DNA from 3 places in the Sphingobacterium sp. LZ11T8 genome. Region 2 is predicted to be linked to each of the others. Evidence: riboswitches for the same ligand, from Rfam matches in the RefSeq annotation. Region 2 holds a riboswitch; each other region holds the start of a gene.
What was found. Region 2 has a riboswitch for S-adenosylmethionine ahead of NLF99_RS11560 (O-acetylhomoserine aminocarboxypropyltransferase/cysteine synthase family protein). Riboswitches for the same ligand answer to the same signal wherever they lie in the genome.
Positions count from the first base shown of each region.

Region 1: linked by a shared signal. The riboswitch ahead of NLF99_RS08955 (5-oxoprolinase) and the one ahead of NLF99_RS11560 (O-acetylhomoserine aminocarboxypropyltransferase/cysteine synthase family protein) in region 2 are both predicted to bind S-adenosylmethionine.
Region 3: linked by a shared signal. The riboswitch ahead of metE (5-methyltetrahydropteroyltriglutamate--homocysteine S-methyltransferase) and the one ahead of NLF99_RS11560 (O-acetylhomoserine aminocarboxypropyltransferase/cysteine synthase family protein) in region 2 are both predicted to bind S-adenosylmethionine.

Region 1 covers NZ_JANBZY010000003.1:174,689-182,127, forward strand. Annotated here, with positions in the region: gene NLF99_RS08945 (transglycosylase domain-containing protein) at 1-654, opposite strand, end outside; gene rpoN (RNA polymerase factor sigma-54) at 882-2,345, shown strand; SAM-I-IV-variant riboswitch at 2,393-2,487, shown strand; gene NLF99_RS08955 (5-oxoprolinase) at 2,549-2,812, shown strand; gene NLF99_RS08960 (DUF2891 domain-containing protein) at 3,006-4,103, opposite strand; gene NLF99_RS08965 (DUF937 domain-containing protein) at 4,170-4,847, shown strand; gene NLF99_RS08970 (low specificity L-threonine aldolase) at 4,942-5,976, shown strand; gene idi (isopentenyl-diphosphate Delta-isomerase) at 6,027-6,551, shown strand; gene NLF99_RS08980 (hypothetical protein) at 6,719-7,294, opposite strand; gene NLF99_RS08985 (hypothetical protein) at 7,298-7,439, opposite strand, start outside.
Region 2 covers NZ_JANBZY010000004.1:246,061-253,499, reverse strand. Annotated here, with positions in the region: gene ligA (NAD-dependent DNA ligase LigA) at 1-1,649, shown strand, start outside; gene dapA (4-hydroxy-tetrahydrodipicolinate synthase) at 1,682-2,560, shown strand; gene NLF99_RS11565 (hypothetical protein) at 2,651-3,082, shown strand; SAM riboswitch class I at 3,306-3,419, shown strand; gene NLF99_RS11560 (O-acetylhomoserine aminocarboxypropyltransferase/cysteine synthase family protein) at 3,662-4,969, shown strand; gene metX (homoserine O-acetyltransferase) at 5,014-6,075, shown strand; gene NLF99_RS11550 (homoserine dehydrogenase) at 6,075-7,256, shown strand.
Region 3 covers NZ_JANBZY010000007.1:253,033-260,471, forward strand. Annotated here, with positions in the region: gene NLF99_RS16685 (sensor histidine kinase KdpD) at 1-1,059, shown strand, start outside; gene NLF99_RS16690 (response regulator transcription factor) at 1,078-1,767, shown strand; SAM riboswitch class I at 2,039-2,137, shown strand; gene metE (5-methyltetrahydropteroyltriglutamate--homocysteine S-methyltransferase) at 2,213-4,522, shown strand; gene NLF99_RS16700 (APC family permease) at 4,588-5,979, opposite strand; gene NLF99_RS19755 (hypothetical protein) at 6,110-6,241, opposite strand; gene NLF99_RS16705 (hypothetical protein) at 6,829-7,011, shown strand; gene NLF99_RS16710 (DUF4833 domain-containing protein) at 7,077-7,439, shown strand, end outside.

The sequences.
Region 1 (7,439 bases), on a different contig from region 2:
CATACCGACCAAAACAGCAGCTTCATTGACGGTAACTTCACTTGGCAGCTTATCAAAATACCTTACAGATGCCGACTTAATACCGTAGGCATTATTGCTAAACGAAACGGTATTCAGGTACATCGTCAAGATTTCTTCTTTGCTGTATTTGCTCTCCAATTTGAAGGCAGTCATCCATTCCTTGTACTTTGTGACCAACAGACCAACTCCCGGGATCTTCCCTAACAGTCCTTGAGCATCCTTGTAGCGAGTTCTATATAAATTCTTTGCAAGTTGCTGGGTAATAGTACTTGCTCCACGATCACTTCCACTTAAAGTTGAAAACACTCCGCCAAACAACCCAATAAAATCCACCCCATGATGCTTTCTAAAACGAACATCTTCAGTAGCAATTAGGGCATTAACGATATTTGGAGAAATACTATCATAAGGGACAGGATCACGATCTTGCTTGTAATAGCGACCGATTAAAACAGAGTCGGCGGTAAAAAGTTCGGAAGAAACATTCAGTTCAGGCAACAATATTTCTTTCTTAGTAGGCGATGATCCGAACAAGCCTAGGAAGTTAATTTGTACCGCGCAAGTAAATAAGATAATAAAGTAAATAACAATCAGTGCGATACGCAAAAATTTGTTCCGGACTCGTCTAAACATACGGTAAATATGAACAAAACTTTGGAAAAAATCATATCAATTCGCCCAAAAATGAACCTTGAAATGAAAATTAACGAAATTTAACAAATGAAATTTTTGGTTTTTAACTAGGCTGTTTTTCCGAGACTTATAATAGCAAAAACTGTTCCTAAATTCTCTTTTGTTTACAACAATTTTATCTTATTGAATATTATTCCCTATTTTTACCTGACTTATTTATCGGGGACATGTTAAAGCAAACACTACAACAAAAATTATTACAGAAACTTTCACCGCAACAAATTCAATTCATAAAATTGCTTCAGGTACCTACTGTATCATTAGATGCCCGTATCAAAGAAGAACTTGAAGAGAATCCAGCCTTGGAAGATGGTAGTTTGACCAACATGAACGACCCTGTCGAAGAATACCCAGACAAAGATCCGGATGACGACTTCAACATGGAAGACAATAGCTATGATGACGAATTCAGCGTAGATGAATATATCCAGGAAGACGACTATAAAGATTACGGTGGAGGTTATGACCATGATGATGAGGATGGTAAAAAAGAAATCCCTATCGCAGTCCAAGATTCCTTCTTTGAAAATCTTCAAAATCAGCTTGACTTACTTGCCCTTTCTGATAAAGATTATGTACTAGGCCAACAAATCATCGGTTCCTTGGATGATGATGGTTATCTGCGCCGACCTATCCTTTCTCTGATCGACGACCTAGCCTTTTCCCAAAATGTCATCGTTGAAGAAGATGAGGTTGAAGAGATGCTGAAAATTGTTCAAACCTTTGACCCAGCGGGAATTGGCGCCAGAAATCTTCAGGAATGCTTGAGCATACAACTTCGTAAGAAAGATCAAAATAATCCAATAATTCAACAGGCCCAATTGGTTGTAGAGAACTACTTGGATGAATTCACCAAAAAACATTACGACAAAATCGAAAAGCAATTGGGAGTAAACTCCGAAGAGCTTAAAGAAATTGTAAACGAAATCTTAAAACTGAATCCAAAACCAGGCGATTCAGGAGCTGTTGCTGGTAAGCAATTGCAGATTATCCCAGATTTCCATATCTCCAACAACGACGGTGTCCTGCACCTGACCTTAAATGGCAGGAACGCACCAGAGCTTCGTGTGTCCCGCTCCTACCAGGAAATGTTTGAACATTACGAAAAAGCCGAAAAGAACGACAAGAAAATGCGTGAGGCCGTTCAGTTTGTTAAACAGAAACTGGACTCTGCAAAATGGTTTATCGACGCCATCAAACAAAGACAGCAGACTTTGTTGAAAACCATGAATGCCATTATGGAATATCAATATGACTATTTCCTAACTGGTGATGACAGAATGCTGAAACCTATGATCTTGAAGGATATTGCCGACAAGATCGAAATGGACATTTCAACGGTTTCCCGTGTAGCGAATTCCAAGTATGTCCAAACCGAATTTGGCACTTTCCTTTTAAAATCTTTCTTCTCTGAAGCCATTCAGACTGAGTCCGGTGAAGAGGTTTCCAACAAGGAAGTCAAGAAAATCTTGGAAGAATGCATCGCCAATGAGGATAAGAGAAAACCTCTGGCAGATGAGAAACTAACAGAGATTTTAAAAGAAAAAGGCTATTCCATTGCCCGTAGGACAGTTGCAAAATATCGCGAGGCCATGAATATCCCTGTTGCCCGCCTGAGAAAAGAATTATAGAAAATTTTAATTGACACTTGCATATTAAAATATAATCTACTAAGTTTGTAGAGTATTCAGAATTGCAGATGCAATACCAACCGAGTGAGAGACACCGCGGTGGTAAATCGATACGGGCGACAAGCCAAAATAAACGAATATTGCAAAGTCTTTTAAGACGCCTCTGAATGCAATTATGGTTAAACCCTTTAAACATTAATTGTATGTCGAACACAACAAAACCCTTACACCAGCACCTAGTGGAGAAATTCCACCACTATTCCACCAACGAATTAGTTGTATTGAACAATGATTTGGTAAAATCCAATTGGGGTGCAAACAAAACAGCTTTTAGGACTGCATTGATTTCCGCACTATCCAATCGCGGAATCGATCTGTCAGCCATAATCAGTACGGAAGACGGCTTTACCCAGATCCAAAGTGTCCCAGTGAAACTATCTGAAAATAAATTAATTCCTTTATGTTAAGTTAGGAGATTTGAGATTTGAGATTTGAGATTTGAGATATAAAGGTTAATACCTTTGTACTCAAATCTCAATACTATAAAAATGAGTAAGTACGGTTGATATCCCAATACTCATATCTCACATCTCAATACTATAAAAATAAGTTAGTACGATTAATATCTCAATACTCATATCTCACATCTCAATACTATCCCTAAAACCTCCCTATCGCGTACAGTGCGAACGTTCCTAGCCAATGGCTTCCCATATAGTCGTCTTCAGCACTTAAGTTAACTATGGAGAAGTTAAAATGTTCAATAGCATTGCCTTTTAAATGCTGCAAACTTCCATCGATTTTACTGATGCCGGAAAGACATGCGGCTCGACTATAATTCAAACCATCCAAATGAACCAATTTACCGTCCGTCCTATCCTTAACTATTGCGGGTTTCAATTCAAAGGAAGGGTCAAACAATCCTGGCATAAATCCTTTCAACCACGTTAAATACTCATTCTTTTCCATCAATTTACTCATCAAATAAGCTTCTTCTAAACATGGGGAAAGAAAATCATATCCACTCGGTTCATAGGCCAGATCACAAATCTTATCGTTTTGGAACAAACGCAATGAGTTTTCTTGAATGGATTTCTTAAAGGCCTCATCCCCTACGGAATTGGCATAATCCAAAGAAAGCGATAAACTAAAGGCCGAATTATCATGTTGTCCCGCCCTAATTGGGTATACCAATTTTGGGAGATATTCGATATATCGCTTGACCAAAAGATCCACTAATGGCTGTAAAGCCACTTTCCAGCGCTGCCCATCCTCATCTTCCCAATTTGCCAGTTCTTCTTGCAACTTGAACAGCCAAGCCCAACCATAAGTCCTTTCAAACCCTAAATTGTTCTTGTCATTGAAAAAAGCAATTTCAGTTTGCACATTCTCAGGCGTAATATGGCTATTCAACACTTTCCTCATATTCCCTTCTTTATCTAGTTCAGGAAAAGCCTTCAGCAATTTTATTACTGACCAATAACCATGTACAGAGGAATGCCAGTCAAAACATCCATAAAAGACAGGCCGAAGGGATTTGGGCGATTTAAGATCAGCTCCTGACCCCAAGACTTGGCCTAACTTATTGGGATACTCCACCTCAATACAATGGGTCGGCATGGCATAAATTTGCTGTGCTAATTCAAGGGATAATTTCACGTCTTCGACTTGCACTCCTTCTTCATTTTTCGATGGGTTATTGCAACCATAGAACAAAAGAACCGTAAGTGCAAAGATGTTTGAACATATTTTTTTCATACTAGTAAAATTGGCAATATATTTGAGTTATAAAAATAACATTTATAAACAATAACAATCTACAATATGAACATTAGTGACTTAATTTCAGGAAGCATTGGTTCACAAGCTACTGAAGGAATATCAGAAAAATTAGGACTTGATAAAAACCAAACCCAATGGGTTGTTTCTGCAGCTATCCCATTGATGATGTCTGCCTTGAATTACAATGCGCAAAAGGGGCCTGAACAAGCTCAAGGCATACAAAAAGCATTGGATAACCACTCTGGGGGGATATTCGATAACCTAGCAGGATTATTTAATCAAGGACCAACAGAAGATGAAGATAAAATTGTAAATCACATCTTTGGTCGCAACACCGATACGGTAAAACAATCCCTTTCTGAAAAATCAGGAATTAGCATGGGGAAAATCGGTGGCATTTTAGCGCTATTGGCTCCTTTGGTAATGGGTTATCTAGGTAAAAAGAAACAAGCTGACGCTGGAACTGGCGGCGGAGGGATTGGAGACCTTTTAGGAAGCATCCTTGGAGGTGGCACGTCAAATGCCGGTGCTTCAGGAGGCGGAATCGGTGATTTGATCGGAAGCGTATTAGGAGGCGGTGGTTCTAGCACTGCTAGCTCATCACAACCTAATATTGCTGGTGGTTTAGGTGATTTAGTTGGACAGTTTTTCGACCAGAAAAACGACAATAGTGCTAAAGGCAACATCTTGGATAGCCTTGCTGGAATGTTTGGAAAATAAACGAATAATTATACAACCACAAAGGGATTGGTCAATTTGATCAATCCTTTTTCTATTTTATTCCATCCGATTGCGAAAACGATTATATTTACACATGCAATCTAAAATAAGCTTCAAAAACGATTATAGTGAGGGTGCTCACCCCAATATATTAAACCTTCTATCCCAAACCAATCTTGATCAGGAAGCCGGTTATGGGGAAGATAATCTCAGCCTAAAGGCAAAATCTTTCATCAAAAAAAGAATCAACAATCCAGATGCTGAGATCTATTTTGTTTCTGGAGGTACCCAAGCAAACATGCTGGTCATTAGCCATCTCCTTAAACCATACGAATCCGTGATTGCTGCCGATACCGGACATATTGAGGTCCATGAAACGGGTGCCATTGAAAATACAGGACACAAAATCAATTGTATCCCCAACAAAGATGGTAAAATTTCCATTCAGGGAATACAAGCTGCCCTAGATTACCATACCGACAACCATATGGTCAAACCTGCTATGGTCTATATTTCGCAGTGCACAGAAATCGGAAGCATCTACAGCAAAGCAGAATTGGAAGAAATCTCCTCATTCTGTAAATCAAATGGATTGATATTATTTGTAGACGGTGCTAGGCTGGCTACTGCACTGACTTCAGCCTATGCTGACCTGAACATCGAAGATTTAGCAATTCTTGCAGATGTATTCTACATCGGGGCAACAAAAAATGCCGGATTATTAGGTGAAGCCATTGTATTCAAAAACAAAGAACTCGCTCATGGTTTCGATTACTATATCAAGCAAAAAGGAGCTCTAATGGCTAAAGGTCGAATCTTAGGGGCACAATTCTACGCACTGTTTGAAGATAACCTGTTTTTTGACCTAGGAAAACATGCCAACCGAATGGCCGCTAAAATAGCTGATGCATTCCAATCCAGAGGCTTTGAGTTCTCTAGCAAACCCGTTAGCAACCAAATCTTCCCTATCCTTCCATATTCCGCCATAAAAGAACTCCATAAAAAATATGAATTCTATGTTTGGCAGAAGTTAGATGGTGATAAGGCCGTGGTACGGATAGTGACCTCCTGGGCAACAGCTGAATCAGTCATAGATCAGTTTATCGCAGATCTTCCTCAGGATTTTTAGGTTAAATAGCCATAATTCCTTATTTTAGGAGAATACCCTAAATCTAGACTATGACTGTAGAAGAATTTGTGATATTGGTAGATCAACAGGACAATGAAATTGGCCAAATGGAAAAACAAGAGGCTCACCTTCAAAACCGAAAACACCGTGCTTTCTCTGTATTCCTTTTGGACGATCAAGGTAATCTGATATTACAACAACGTGCGGATTCAAAATACCACAGCCCCGGACTATGGACCAACAGCTGCTGCGGACATCCTCGACCTAATGAGACAACAATAGAAGCTGCCAAGAGACGAACTTTTGAAGAACTGGGAATCCACATAGACATCAAAGAGGTTTTCCAGCTGAGCTATGAAGAACACCTAGAAAATGGCCTTTGGGAAAATGAATTTGACCATATCTTCATCGGTAATTTCAATGAGGATATCCCAAACCCAAATCCAGATGAAGTTCAAGCTCTAAAATATAGCAGTGTTGCTAAAATCGAAAATGACCTCAAGGAAAACCCTCAAGACTATACCTTCTGGTTTAAACTGATATTCCCTAAGATTAAACATTTATTAGAGAAATAAGACCATAGGCATAAGACCTAAGAAGTGTAAACCTTCTATTTTCTCACTTCCAACTCTGAATAATAGCAAGATTCTGTTCGATTCTCTTTAATTCATCTAATCAGCCTTTTGGATAAAAGGCATTAGATTACTAAAGCTCTTGTGTCTTATGTCTTAAATCTCCTAACCTACCACCATTCTGCATTTGGCAAATAATAGTGGGCTGTATCTTTTTCATTTTGCCAAGGAGCCAATTCAAACAAATAGCCTTTTTGACTGACTTTCCAGGGATAATTGTAATCATATTCCCCCCATCGAAATTCAACCTTATAGGTTTTTCCATCTGAACTCGTCAAGGTCCCAAACAGTCTGGGATAAGATGAACCAGAAACCCCATTGGTATACATGACAGCTTTATCAAAAACTAACTTGGCATTGGCCTCAACCGAATCGCTCAGTTTGATGACAGGTTCTTCGGCTTGCAACATAGCTGTATAGGACTTCCAAGAAGATTGATTGGTATCAGACATCGCATAAGGATAATCCTTTTTTGTAGGGGTTTGCTCCATAAACAATCGCACTGGTCTATTAGTAACCAATTCCTTGCCCAAAACCTCCTTATATGGTGCTTTTTTACTGATGTTGGTAGACTTGGTCTTAACGGTCTGAATTATAGCAAGTACAAACAGAAAGAAGCCAACAATAATGCAAATAATAAATATCTTGATCACCTTTTTTGCAGTTATACCCTCTTTTATTCCCATATATTATTTTTTCTCGGTCAAACTAACTTCAAAACTACCGTCTTCAGAAACCAGGTCGATTTGATAGCTTTCCTGTCCTATTAATTTCATTGGCACAGTCTCCGTGTCAAAATCCGTACTATTCATTTCCATAGAAGTTTTAGCA
Region 2 (7,439 bases):
TTGAAAATGGAAAATTGGTCCAGGCTGTCACCCGCGGGGATGGAACCCAAGGTGATGATGTGACCAACAATGTGAAGACCATCCGCAGCATACCGCATCAACTGAGGAAAGGCGACTATCCTGAAAGCTTCGATATCCGTGGGGAGATCTTTATGCATAAATCGGCCTTTTTGAGGTTGAACAAAGAAAGGGAAGAAAATGGAGAGCAGACCTATGCCAATCCAAGGAATTTTGCTTCTGGGACCATCAAGTTACAGGACTCCTCGGAGGTTGCAAAAAGACCATTGGACTGTTTCCTTTATTTTCTGTACTGTGATAACAGAAACAAATTATTCCACGACCACTGGCATAGCATTGAGGAAGTGAAATCATGGGGATTTCCAGTTTGCGAACATAGTAGACTGTGCAATTCCATCGAGGAAGTACTGGAATTTATCCATCATTGGGATGAGGCCAGACACCAACTTTCCTATGAGATCGACGGAATCGTGATCAAAGTAAATGACTTTGCACAACAGGAAGAATTGGGCTTTACGGCAAAATCTCCGCGTTGGGCAATTTCCTATAAATTTAAAGCGGAGCGGGTTGAAACGATCTTGAACAGCATCAGCTATCAAGTTGGGCGTACAGGGGCGGTGACTCCCGTAGCGAACCTGAAACCAGTCCTGTTGGCTGGAACAACAGTAAAGCGGGCTTCACTGCACAATGCCAATGAAATCGAGCGACTGGGCTTGCACGAGCATGATACGGTCTTTGTAGAAAAGGGCGGCGAGATCATTCCAAAGATTATTTCAGCAAACGTTGAAAAGCGTCGCGACGGAGCTAAACCATTTGAATACCCTACTCAATGTCCAGAATGTGGCACAACCTTGATCAGGGAAGAAGGCGAAGCAGTTCATTATTGCCCGAATGAGGATGGCTGTAAACCGCAGATTGTAGGAAAGCTGCAACATTTCATCGGCAGAAAGATGATGGATATACAAGGCTTAGGCGATGAAACCATCGAAACGTTCTTCAAGCTAGGATTGATCCGAAAAATTTCGGACATCTATACCCTAAAAGATAGGGAGCCTGAACTGGTCGGCATAGAAAGATTCGGGCAAAAGTCCATAGACAATATGCTGAAAGGTATCGAGCAATCGAAGAATAAGCCCTTTGAGAAAGTATTATTTGGTTTGGGCATCCGACATATCGGTGAGACCGTAGCCAAGAAATTGGCGCAGCATTTCAAAAACATCGATGCGATCCGTGCTGCTACCGTAGATGAAATTCTTTCTGTTCAGGATATAGGCTTGCGCATAGCCGAAAGCATCAATGCCTATCTGGTTAATCCAGAGCATTGGGAAGAGATCGAAAAACTAAAGGCCATGGGTTTACAGTTTGAGATTGAAGAAAAGGAAGTGTTATTAGCTAGCGATAGTCTCTTGGGCAAAACCTTTTTGATATCGGGCGTATTTGCGGACCATTCCCGGGAAGAATTGACAGAACTGATTGAGTCGCATGGCGGAAAGATGTTGAGCAGTATTTCTTCAAAACTGAACTATCTGGTGGCAGGAGACAAAATGGGACCATCGAAATTAGCGAAGGCAGAAAAACTTCAGGTTCCGATGATCTCGGATGTTCAGCTCCTGGCGATGATCAATAAATAAGAATAAAATAAATAAATAAATATACATAAACGATGAACGAGCTTCAAGGTGCGGGAGTGGCATTAGTCACTCCATTTCACGCAGACGGCACAGTAGATTACGAAAGCCTCGGCAATCTGATAGATTTTCAGATTGAAGGTGGCATTGATTATTTGGTTTCATTGGGTACCACTGGAGAAACAGCTACCCTAACCCAAGATGAACGAAAGAAGCTGTGGCAATTTACTTCGAAGCACGTTAATAAGCGTATTCCATTGGTAGCTGGAATTGGTGGAAACAACAGCTATGAAATCGTGGAGCAGATCAAGAACTTTGAGATCCTTGACTATGCTGCGATCCTTTCGGTTTCTCCATACTATAACAAACCAACACAAGAAGGCATCTATCAGCATTACAAAGCAATCGCGGAGGCATCTAAACTTCCTATTATCCTTTATAATGTACCAGGAAGGACGGGCAGCAATATAAGTCCAGCGACTACCGTTCGTTTGGCCAAGGATTTCAAAAATATTGTAGCGACCAAGGAAGCATCGGGGAATTTTGCACAGTTCAGTGAGATCCTTCGAGATAAACCAAAGGACTTTCTCCTGATTTCTGGGGATGACCCCGTTACATTGCCTATGATGGCGATGGGTGCGGCCGGAATCATTTCGGTTGTCGGCAATGCCTACCCTACCAAAGTTTCAGCCTTGGCACATCTATGTCGCGAAGGAAACTATGTGGAAGCAAGGGCCATTCACTTGGAATTATTGAAGATCATTGACCTTTGTTTTATTGAGGGAAATCCTGCTGGTGTCAAATATATCCTAGAAAAGAAAGGGATTGGCAAAGACCATGTTAGGCTTCCATTGGTTCCGGTAAGTGACAAGACCAAGGAAGCAATCGATGCAGAGATGCAGCTACTAGGTTAAAAAAAATATAAGGTTGGCAATGGAAATTCGCCAACCTTTTTTATTTTTAGGTATTCTTTTTGTTACCAAATAGAAACTGAATCAAAAAAAATGGAAACAACTAACCCACAACCTAGCACTAAAGGTTCAAAGTTCAAGAAATTCATCAGCTGGTTTTTACTTATTCTATTTCTGGCTTTTGCTGGATTTGTTTATTTCAAATATTATTTTGTATTTGGAGAAGGCGTTAAATCTGGCGTTTTGAATTATGCGGTAAAAAAGGGAAATTTATTCAAGACCTACGAAGGAAAGCTGATCCAAGAGGGAATCCGTTCGCAAAAGACCGGGACCGGTCTTTCGAGCAATGAATTTGAATTCTCCATTGAAAACGACTCAGTTTTCCATATCTTGGAACTAAATAGCGGGAAAGCCTTTGACCTTCATTATAAGGAATATCATGGCGTATTACCATGGCGTGGGAATACACGCTACGTGGTAGACAAAATCATTCAAATGCGTGATGCGAAGACAACTACCTTTTAGTTGATCGGAAATATATATCAGAAAAATATTGGGGCTTCAACCGACGTTAGAGAAGGGACTAACAAAGGTTGAAGCCCTGGTCTTTATAGGGAAAAGTGGTAATGGGATCTGCCAAAGAATAAACTTTTCAGAAAAAGATTGCAAAATTAAATTTCGTGAACTATATTTGCGGAGTACTTCGATAGTGGTACGCTAATCATTACCTCTCTAAAAAGATGGTCTTGATTTATAAAGAAGTGGCGAGAGACTGGCTCAATGACCCACTGGCAACCTTCAATAAGGATTGAAAAGGTGCCAATTCCTGTCCGAGGCAATAAAGCCCAGGAGCATATAAATGAAATAGACTATGACTTCAAAATTTTCAAAATCGGAATTAGTGTATCTTGTTGGAAAACCAGCAACAGATCTCAACATTCAATTTATTTCCAGCTGTATTATTTGCATTACCCGAATGCGATAGTCGTCACTATGTTTGAGCACGAGGAAAAAGTGCAAAAATAATAGAGTACAGACGACCAATAGCATAGCAAGAAAGGAAATCATATATTCAATTTACTAACATCAATAATCAACATAAAAATGGCAGACAACAAAAATCTTAAATTTGAAACACTACAAGTGCACGCAGGTCAAGATGTAGACCCTACAACTGGATCCAGAGCATTACCTATATATCAGACTACCTCCTATGTTTTCGAAAATGCGGAACATGGCGCGAATTTATTTGCCCTTAAGCAATTTGGAAACATCTATACGCGGATCATGAATCCAACTACGGATGTTTTTGAAAAACGTATCGCGGCATTAGAAGGTGGTGTGGCAGCTGTAGCTGTGTCTTCTGGTCAGGCAGCACAATTCTTGGCCTTGACCAATATCCTCGAGGCAGGTGAAAACTTTGTTTCAGGATCAAATCTTTACGGAGGTACCTATAACCAGTTCAAGGTTTCTTTTAAGCGATTAGGCATTGAGGCAAGATTTGCTGAAGATTCGGATGCAGATAAAATTGAAGCCTTGATCGACGATAAAACTAAAGCGATCTATGTAGAAACGATTGGGAATCCGAGTTACAATATTCCTGATTTCGAGCGTATCGCATCGGTTGCCAAGAAACATGACCTACCATTGATCGTGGACAACACTTTTGGTGCTGGCGGTTATCTGTTCAAACCATTGGAGCATGGCGCCAATGTGGTTGTAGAATCGGCAACAAAATGGATCGGTGGTCACGGAACGAGTATTGGTGGTGTGATTATCGATGGCGGTAACTACAACTGGGGAAATGGTAAATTCAAACAATTCTCAGAGCCTTCTGAAGGTTACCATGGTTTAGTATTCTCGGATGTATTCGGTGAAGGCGGACCGTTTGGGAACATTCAATTTGCTATCCGCGCTCGCGTTGAAGGATTAAGAGATTTCGGCCCTGCCCTATCTCCATTCAATTCATGGCTTTTGGTACAAGGTCTGGAGACCTTGTCTCTTCGTGTTCAACGCCATGTTGACAATACCTTGGAAATCGCACAATGGTTGGAAGCACATCCACAAGTAGAGCAAGTAAGCTACCCAGGATTGAAAAACCACCCATACCATCAGAATGCACAAAAATATCTGAAAAACGGATATGGTGCGGTATTATCCTTTACCATCAAAGGTGGAGTTGATAAGGCGAATGAGTTCATTGACTCTTTGGAATTGATCAGCCATTTGGCGAACGTAGGAGATGCGAAATCCCTGATTATCCATCCTGCGGCAACGACACACCAACAATTGAGTGCAGAGGCGCAGAAAGCAGCTGGAGTTGCTCCAGGTCAATTGAGACTTTCGGTGGGTATCGAGCACATCGACGATATTAAAGCAGACTTAACACAAGCATTTGACAAAATCAAGTAAGTGGGGGCTTAACTGATTTTTTAGGAGGAAGATAATTAAAGAGAATGAGTGTAAAGACTTTCGGATATAGCCAAGACTTCGAATTAGAGAGTGGTAAAAAACTGGCAAACCTACAGATAGCCTACCATAGCTATGGAAAGCTAAATGAGGATAAATCCAATGTAATTTGGGTATGTCATGCATTGACTGCAAATTCAGATGTTTTTGACTGGTGGCCAGGATTATTTGGCGAAAATGAGTTATTCAACGATAAGGATTATTTCATTATCTGTGCCAATGTACTGGGCTCACATTATGGGACGACGAATCCCCTATCCATTGACCCTGACACCAACCTACCCTATTATTCGGACTTTCCTCAGTTCACGATCAGAGATATTGTTAAAGCACATGGACTATTAGCTGATCATCTAGGGATCCAAGAAATCAACACCTTGATTGGAGGATCTCTAGGCGGTCAACAAGCTTTGGAATGGACGGTATCCAAAACCATAAAGATCCATAATCTGATTGCTATCGGAACAAATGCGTTTTTCTCACCGTGGGGTATCGCATTCAATGAAAGCCAAAGGCTTGCGATCGAAGCAGATTCCAGCTTTAAAGAGCAAAGGAATGATGCTGGATTGAACGGATTAAAGGCGGCCCGCAGCATGGCATTATTGTCGTATAGGACATACAATGCCTATGGAACGACCCAAGTGGAATCGGACCATGACAAAACAGACGCTTACAAAGCATCCTCCTACCAAGCCTATCAAGGGGATAAATTAGTCAAGAGATTCAATGCATTTTCCTATTGGTATTTGACCAAAGCCATGGATAGCCATCATCTAGGCAGAGGACGTGGACAGGTGGAGCAAGTATTAAGCTCAATTGAGGGCGTCAATGCCCTGATCATAGGTATTCCTTCGGATGTGCTATTCCCTCCACAAGAACAGGAATTCATCGCGAAACATATTCCAAATGCGGAATACTATGAGCTGCATTCCTTTTTTGGACATGATGGCTTCTTGATTGAAACAAAAACCCTGACTCAAGTCATAGGCAACTTTCTTGAGAAACATAATACAAAAGCAGAAAATCACTTAAATTTAATTAAAGAATAATGAGTAAGAAACTTACCATCGGGATGTTTGGATTTGGTGTGGTGGGACAAGGTTTATACGATATCATAAAAACAAAGAACCTAAACTTAGAGATCAAGAAATTTGTTATCAAGAACGCGGATAAAAAAAGGACCTTGCCTGCGGAATTGTTTACCACAGATGCCAATGCTATTCTGGAAGACCCAGAGATCAATACCGTTGTTGAATTGATCGATGATGCCGAAGCTGCTTTTGAGATTACAAAAAGAGCATTGACAACAGGAAAGAATGTTGTTTCTGCCAATAAAAAAATGATCGCTACCCATCTAGAGGAATTGACCGAGATCCAAAATCAACATGGTACTTCCCTATTATATGAAGGAGCAGTCTGCGGTAGTATCCCTATCATCAGAAACCTAGAAGAATACTATGACAACGAGCTTTTACACTCTGTAAGCGGTATCTTCAATGGTTCTTCCAACTACATCCTTTCCAAGATCTTCAATGAAAACCAAAGCTATGATGAGGCATTGAAAAGAGCCCAGGAATTAGGATTTGCAGAAACTGATCCGACATTGGATGTTGGTGGATATGATCCCAAATACAAATTGGCCATTGTAGCATCTCATGCCTATGGCATTTACATCAACCCGGACGAAATCCTGAATTTAGGGATCGACACATTGGGCAATGCCGATATCAGATATGCCAGAGAGAAAAACTATAAAATTAAATTGATCCCTTTGGCCAAGGAGATAACAAATAACAAGGTCGTTCTTTATGTTCTCCCTAAATTTATCTCCAAAGGCAATATCTTGCAGAATGTAGAAAACGAATACAATGGGGTATTGGTTAAAGCTGCGTTTGCCGATGAGCAATTTTTCTATGGCAAAGGAGCCGGTGGCCACCCTACAGGTTCTGCAGTACTTTCAGATATTGCTGCATTAAGATATGATTACAAATACGAGTACAAAAAACATTTAGAGGCACAACAGGTGGAATATTCAACTGACTACGCTCTAAAAGTTTATTTCCGATATGAAGATGAGGATGTTTTGGAAAACATTGATTTTATCAGTATTTCTGAGCGGTTCTTTAGCGATGATCATAAATATGTGATTGGAACCATTAATCTTCAAGAAATTATCGCCAAGCGCGAAATTATCCATCAACAGGGTAATTTTTTAGCTGAAATCATTTAATTCCATTTTAAATTAAGATAGAAAGTGTTTTTCCTGAAAAGGATTAACACTTTTTTTGTTTTAGAACGATTTCTATTTAGGCCATAAAGAGGTTGAAATACAATCAGATACCCTTCTATTTCATTTGAAAATTTTTGTTTTTTGAAATAAAAAAACAACTAAATGGATGACAATTACGTTTTC
Region 3 (7,439 bases), on a different contig from region 2:
GGGAAGAAAACCGTCAATCTATTGATCCACGAACTCCGTGAAAGAGGAATAAAATCCTCCTTCGTCATGGAGATCAAGGATTTCAATAAGATGCCCGTTTTCCAAGGAGTCTATCAATTCAACAATGAGCAACTCAAGGAAGTCAATAATCCTTTGATCTATACCGCTAGACTATTCCAAGGAGACCGTGGCAATGCTCCTGGCGAGCTCAGCATACATTTCCCTAACAAGGGCGGAATTATTGCCGAGACCATGGGCTATTGGCTATTTCCGACCATCCTAGCCTTATTGGCGCTGTTGATCGGATGTTTTGCCTATACGTTGAGCATCATCTTCAAGCAGAAGAAGATGTCGGAGATGAAAACCGACTTCATCAACAACATGACCCACGAGTTCAAGACACCGGTAGCCACCATCATGATCGCTAGTGAATCCTTACGTGACCCTGAGATTTCCGCCGATGGCAAGCGTGTCAACAAATTGGCAAACATTATCTACGATGAGAATGTCCGTTTAGGCTCGCATATCGAACGCGTCCTGAACATTGCCCGTCTGGAGAAAGAAAACCTAAAGATCGAGCGCACCAATGTGCACATCAACTCCTTGGCCAACGCAGTCTTGGAGAGCATGCGACTACAGATGGACAAGGCAGAAGGCACCTTGAATATTGACATTTCAGCAGGCAATGATTTAGTGGTTGGCGATGAACTTCACCTTTCCAATGTGATGTTCAACCTGGTCGACAATGCAATTAAATACTCTCAAGAAAAACCAGAAATCACTTTTAAGACTTTTAATAGAGGGAACAGTATCGTAATATCCGTTGCAGACAAGGGAATGGGAATGACCAAGGACCAACAGGAAAAGATATTTGACCAGTTCTATCGCATACCTACGGGAAATATCCACAACGTGAAAGGCTTCGGTCTAGGGCTAAGCTATGTTAACGATATCATCAAAAGACTGAACGGAAAAATCTCCGTAAAAAGCGAAAAAGATAAAGGCACACAATTTGAAGTAACTCTTCCTTTAAAGGACGCATCCAAGGAAGTAGCATAACATAAGAAAGAGAAAAGTATGAATCAAAAGATATTATTAGCAGAAGATGATCCTAATTTGGGCGAATTACTGAAGGATTATCTTGAATTAAAAGGAAAATTTGACGTTGTGCTCTGTACAGATGGTCAAGAAGGAATGGATGCCTTCCGAAAGGAAGAATTCGACCTTTGCATCCTGGATGTCATGATGCCCAAAAAAGATGGCTTCTCCCTTGGAAAGGATATCCGCAAGATCAATCAGACGGTCCCTATCATCTATGCTACTGCAAAAGGCATGATGGAGGACAAAACCCAGGCCTTCGAACTAGGTGGTGACGACTATATCACCAAGCCTTTCCGTGTTGAAGAACTTTTATTGAGAATAAATGCGCTATTAAAGAGAGCTTCCAAGGACAAAGAAGAAGAAATATCAGACAAGTTTGAGATCGGCGATTATTTCTTCGATTACACCAGTCAGATTATCTCCTACAAAGGTCAACAACAGAAACTGTCTACCAAGGAGGCCGAGTTGCTTCGTTTGCTTTGCTTAAAGAAAAACGATGTCCTGACCCGCGAAGAAGCCCTGATCAAAATATGGCATGACGACAATTACTTTACCGGCCGAAGCATGGACGTATTCCTAAGTAAACTGAGGAAATACCTCAAAGAAGATCCAAACGTGGAAATCGTCAATGTGCATGGTAAAGGATATAAATTGTTGGTTAGCTAAGGATGGATGTGAGATATGAGATGTGAGATGTGAGTGTCCATCCCTAAATAGGGTTGACCGTTTTTATACATATCCAAAATCAAAATATATAAAGGGGCAAAAGTATTTTTGCCCCTTTTTTGATAGAATTATATCCAGCTACTTTTAAACCACGATTTCTCTCATACTCAATGAACTAAAATATAGAAAACCCTCGCTTTCTCATATCCCAAATCTCACATCTAAAATCTTTTTCCTTGGAAAATAAAAATCTTATCCATAACTTAGCCGACGCTTATAGAGAAAGGCAGAGGGACTAGACCCGATGAAGCCTTAGCAACCTGTCTCTTGACAAGGTGCTACATTCTACCCCGATTGGGAAAGATAAGCTGGTTACAGGAATCCTAGGTAGCCTTCTCTTAGCAAAAAGACTTATTGGAATTTATTTAATTTAGTAGAGAACTATATGCTATTAACAAACAATTTAGGCTACCCACGTGTGGGTGCTTTCCGTGAACTGAAGAAAGCTAACGAAGCTTACTGGGCAAAGAAAATCAGCGCGGAAGAATTATTGCAGGCTGGACTTAAAATCCGTGAAAGCAATTGGAAGACTCAAAAAGATGCAGGTATCGAATTGATCCCATCGAATGATTTCTCATTCTATGACCAAGTCCTAGACTTATCTTTAACTGTTGGAGCTATTCCCGCTCGTTACAACTCCCTTTTGAACAAAATCGATCGCCAATATAACCTAGACTTATATTTTGCGATGGCTCGTGGTTTCCAAGAAGGTGGCGTTGATGTAACTGCCATGGAAATGACCAAGTGGTTTGATACAAACTACCACTATATCGTTCCTGAATTCGTGAAAGATCAAGAATTCAAACTGACTTCAGAAAAATTCCTAAGTGAATACAATGAAGCAAAACAATCAGGTATCGAAACTAAACCTGTCCTGATTGGCCCTATCACTTACCTATTGTTAGGTAAAGAAAAAGAAGCTGATTTTAACCGTATCGATCTAATCGACAGATTACTTCCAGTATACGAAGAGATCTTGGCTAAACTTGCTGATGCTGGCGCTAAATACGTGCAGATCGATGAGCCTTTCTTGGCTTTAGATATCGATGATGCTACCAAAGCTCTTTACGGAAAAGTATTCGAAAAGTTAGCTGCAGCTGCCAAAGGCATCAAATTAATCGTTGCTACATACTTCGAGGCATTAGGAAACAACGAAGACATTGCTGTTAACCTTCCTGTGCATGCGTTACACCTAGACTTAGTTCGTGGTGAAAACCAACTTGACACGATATTATCCAAAGTTCCTGCTTCCCTAACCCTTTCATTAGGTGTTGTTGAAGGCCGTAACATTTGGAAAAACGACTACGAAAACTCATTGAAAAAAATCAAACAAGCTGTTGATGCTTTAGGAAAAGACCGTGTTTGGATCGCTCCTTCTTCATCTTTATTGCATGTTCCTTTTGATTTGGACAATGAGAACAATGAAGAGTCCCTACCTGCTGAGGTTAAAAACTGGTTAGCATTCGCTAAACAAAAATTAGCTGAGGTAAAAGACCTTGCAGTATTGGCTGAAGGTGAAGTTGATGCTGAAACACAAAAACGTTTCGAAGCAAACAAAGAAGCTGCTGAGAGCCGCCGTACTTCTCCATTAATCCACAGACCAGAGGTTAAAAACCGCGTCAGCAACATCACTGATGAAGATGCTAAGCGTACTTCTACTTTCAACGCTCGTAAAGAAGCGCAACAAGCGAAGTTCAATCTTCCAGGATTCGCAACCACTACAATCGGTTCATTCCCACAAACTAAGGATGTTCGTAAATGGAGAGCTGACTTGAAAAAAGGTGCCATCTCTCAAGAAGAATACGATAAAGAAATCGCTGCTGAAACAGAAAGAACAATCCGTTTACAGGAAGATTTAGATATCGATGTATTGGTACACGGTGAATTCGAACGTAATGACATGGTGGAATACTTCGGTGAGCAATTAGCTGGATATGCATTCACACAAAACGGGTGGGTTCAATCTTACGGTTCTCGTTGTGTTAAACCTCCAATTATTTTTGGTGATGTTTACCGTCCTGAAGACATGACTGTTCGTTGGTCTGCTTATGCGCAGTCTTTGACCAACCGTCCTGTAAAAGGAATGTTGACTGGTCCTGTAACCATCTTACAATGGTCATTCGTACGTAACGACCAACCTCGTTCTACAACTACATACCAAATCGCTTTGGCAATCTTGGACGAAGTTCAGGCATTGGAAAAAGCAGGTATCAAGATCATCCAAATTGATGAGCCAGCTATCCGTGAAGGACTTCCTCTACGCAAAGCTGATCAGCAGGAATACTTAGACTGGGCTGTACGTGCATTCCGCGTTTCTTCATCCAATGTTGATGACGATACACAAATCCACACGCACATGTGCTATTCTGAGTTCAACGATATTATCCAAGATATCGCTGCCATGGATGCTGACGTAATCACCATCGAGACTTCTCGTTCTCAAATGGAACTGTTAGATGCTTTCGCAGACTTCAAATATCCTAACGATATTGGTCCAGGTGTATATGATATCCACTCTCCACGTGTTCCTAGCACAGAAGAGATGGTTAACTTATTACGCAAAGCAAAAGCAGTAGTTCCTGCAGAGCAATTATGGGTAAACCCTGACTGTGGTCTGAAGACTCGTGCTTGGCCAGAAACTAAAGCTGCCTTAGAATCTATGGTAGAAGCTGCCAAAATCCTAAGAGCTGAATAAGAAACATTAGTAATTTAAAATAAGATAAAGGCCGAGCAATTTTTGTTCGGCCTTTTACTTATCATTTATTTTAATACAGGTTTCTTTCGATTGGCAAAATAATAGATCGGCACTCCCATCAGGATCAATATAAACCCAGGCCAGGTGTACTGTGGTTTATACAAGATCAAAAGCACACAGAAAGCTGTTCCGATCAAGAGATAGACCAATGGAGGGATAGGATATAAGAATGTTTTATAGGGTCTTTCCAGATCAGGTCTCTTCCAGCGCTGATACATCATCGCCAGGACCGTGATCATATAGAAAATCACGATCACAAAGGACACCATGTCCAATAGGTTCCCATACTGCCCGCTCAAACACAATAGCGAAGCCCAGATTCCCTGAAACCAGAGTGACTTTTCCGGAACATCATTCTTGTTGTTTGGAATGGCCTGCTTCAGGAAAAGGCCATCCTTGGCCATGCTCTGAAAAACCCTTGCTCCTGAAAGCACAATTCCATTCACGCAGCCAAAGGTTGAGATCATCACCAATATGGCCATGATAATGGTCCCTGCGCTTCCCAATAACTTTTCAGCAGCAGCTATCGCAACTCGATCATTCGCGGCAAAGGCAATTTCTTCTCGATTTAAAGTGGCTAAATAAACATAATTGGCAAACAGGTAGAGGATCATCACCAAGCTGGTTCCGATCACCATGGCTATCACCACAGTCTTCTTCGCATTCTTGATCTCCCCCGCCACGAAGGTTACATTTTCCCAGGCCACACTACTGAAAACCGAACCTACCATGGCCGCAGCAATTCCACCAAGCAACACATTACCTGAAATCTCTTTCCAGCTTGAATGGTCAAGATTCTGCGAAGCAGACCAACCGAAGCTCATGTTCCCTGAAAACTGATTGCTCTCGATCAATAGAAGCCCGCCAACGATCAGGGCCAATAAGGCAATGACCTTGGAAGAGGTGAAGACGGATTGGACAATCTTGCCACTCCGCACCCCCTTACTGTTGATAAAAGTTAACAACAGTATGATTCCAATGGCAAGGATCTGCATCCAGGTGATCATAAAGGTGCCATTCTGGTAAATGGGAGCTGCATCATTCAGCTGTGGAAAGAGGTAGCCGGCAAATTTGCCAAAAGCAACCGCAACAGCGGCAATGGTTCCTGTCTGGATCACGGCAAATAAGCTCCATCCATACAGAAAGCCAGTCATTTTCCCAAAGACTTCAGTCAGGTAGGTATATTGTCCACCAGCTTTAGGGTACATCGAAGAAAGTTCACCATAACAGATTGCGGCAGCAATGGTCGCAACCGCAGTAATCAGCCATATATCAATCAGCCAATAGCCCGACCCTAACTGTCGCATCATATCCGATGAAACAATAAAGATCCCACTTCCAATCATAGAACCCATGACAATCATAATGGAGTCCCATAAATTGAGTTTTTTATTCATAATTGGTTATTATATTCACCAAACGTACAAATAATTATTATGTTAATAATTTTCTTATTTCATAAAATTGTTGTTACCACATTTATTAGCGTAAATGAGACATCTCACACAGTATCAGCGTATCATGCCGTTACCCGAAGAAGAAAGGTTCTCGGAACATAGCATAGCTTTCCTGTAAATAAACCGGTATTGGCGTACAGTTCGTCAATCTTCGATTGACGATGACAGAGCCTTTTGCTGGAGTACCGAACAGATTCTTCACGAATTGTTCAGAATCAGAAGTTTTCTGAGAGGGATTCAGAGTGAAACGAAGAATCTATTACTGTTTTTTTTAATGGATTGTTATCATTGCGAAATCGTAAGATGAGCAATCTATTTTCTTTCCACAGAAAGATTCATTGAAAAATATTTCACCCACGCTGTGGGTTCTCTTTGTAGACAAACATTATCCTTCCGAAGGAAGCCCTTTAGCCACCGGCTCATTTCCAATGGCGGAAAAATGGAAAGAATGCCGTTGCCCTGTGCGATGGGATTGCTAAAATAAATCTGCCCTTCTAGGGCAGTATAGCTCAAAAATAATCCTTTACCCCTGTCAACCTGAGGCACGAAGGTTCTCGGAACCAGACAAATAATCTTGGCGAACGGTTCCTGCACCTTCGGTCCAGGATGACACGCATGGGTATAAGAAAACCATACAGATTCCTCACTATACGTTCAGAATCAAAATGCGCTATAGAAGGCTTCAAAAGTAACGAAGAGAATCATTTCACCTTTATGGCAATTCCCACTGTAGACCTCCATATCAAACATTATCATTTTGAAATTGTTTAATAAACTAAACACAGAACTATGAATAGATATATTGGATTTTTGGCACTTGCACTGACAACATCATTGTTCAGCAGCTGTTCGTTAATTGAAGGAATTTTTAAAGCAGGGATGTGGTGGGGAATCATCTTAGTGATTGGCGCCGTTGTCCTCGTAATATGGTTGATTTCCAAGCTGTTTGGGGGACGCGGGGGAACAAATTAAACTTTAACTAAAATTTCATTATCACTTAATGCGAATATCAGTAACTTCCCATCAAAATAAATAAGATGAATAGATTCATTTTGAGCTTACTGATATTCGTTACTACTCACTATGCACAAGCCCAAGAAGGCTACCCTACTCCAACCAACAAAGAAAACCTGCTCTTCTATATCCAACACAATCGAGGTAAGAACACCTTTATCTACGACCTGAATAAGAATGGATCAAATAAAGTGGACGAAGATGAACCAATCCGGGTCTATCGCCAAATATTTGATAAGTCCGGAGAAATAAGACCCCTTACCGGTATTCAGAAAAACTTTGCCTATGGCATCGAAGCCAAGCCTATTGACGCCCATACCTACGAAGCAACCATTGTATCGCTTCCCAGTCAGAAATTTTACCTGACCGTTCCAACAAAAGGCAAA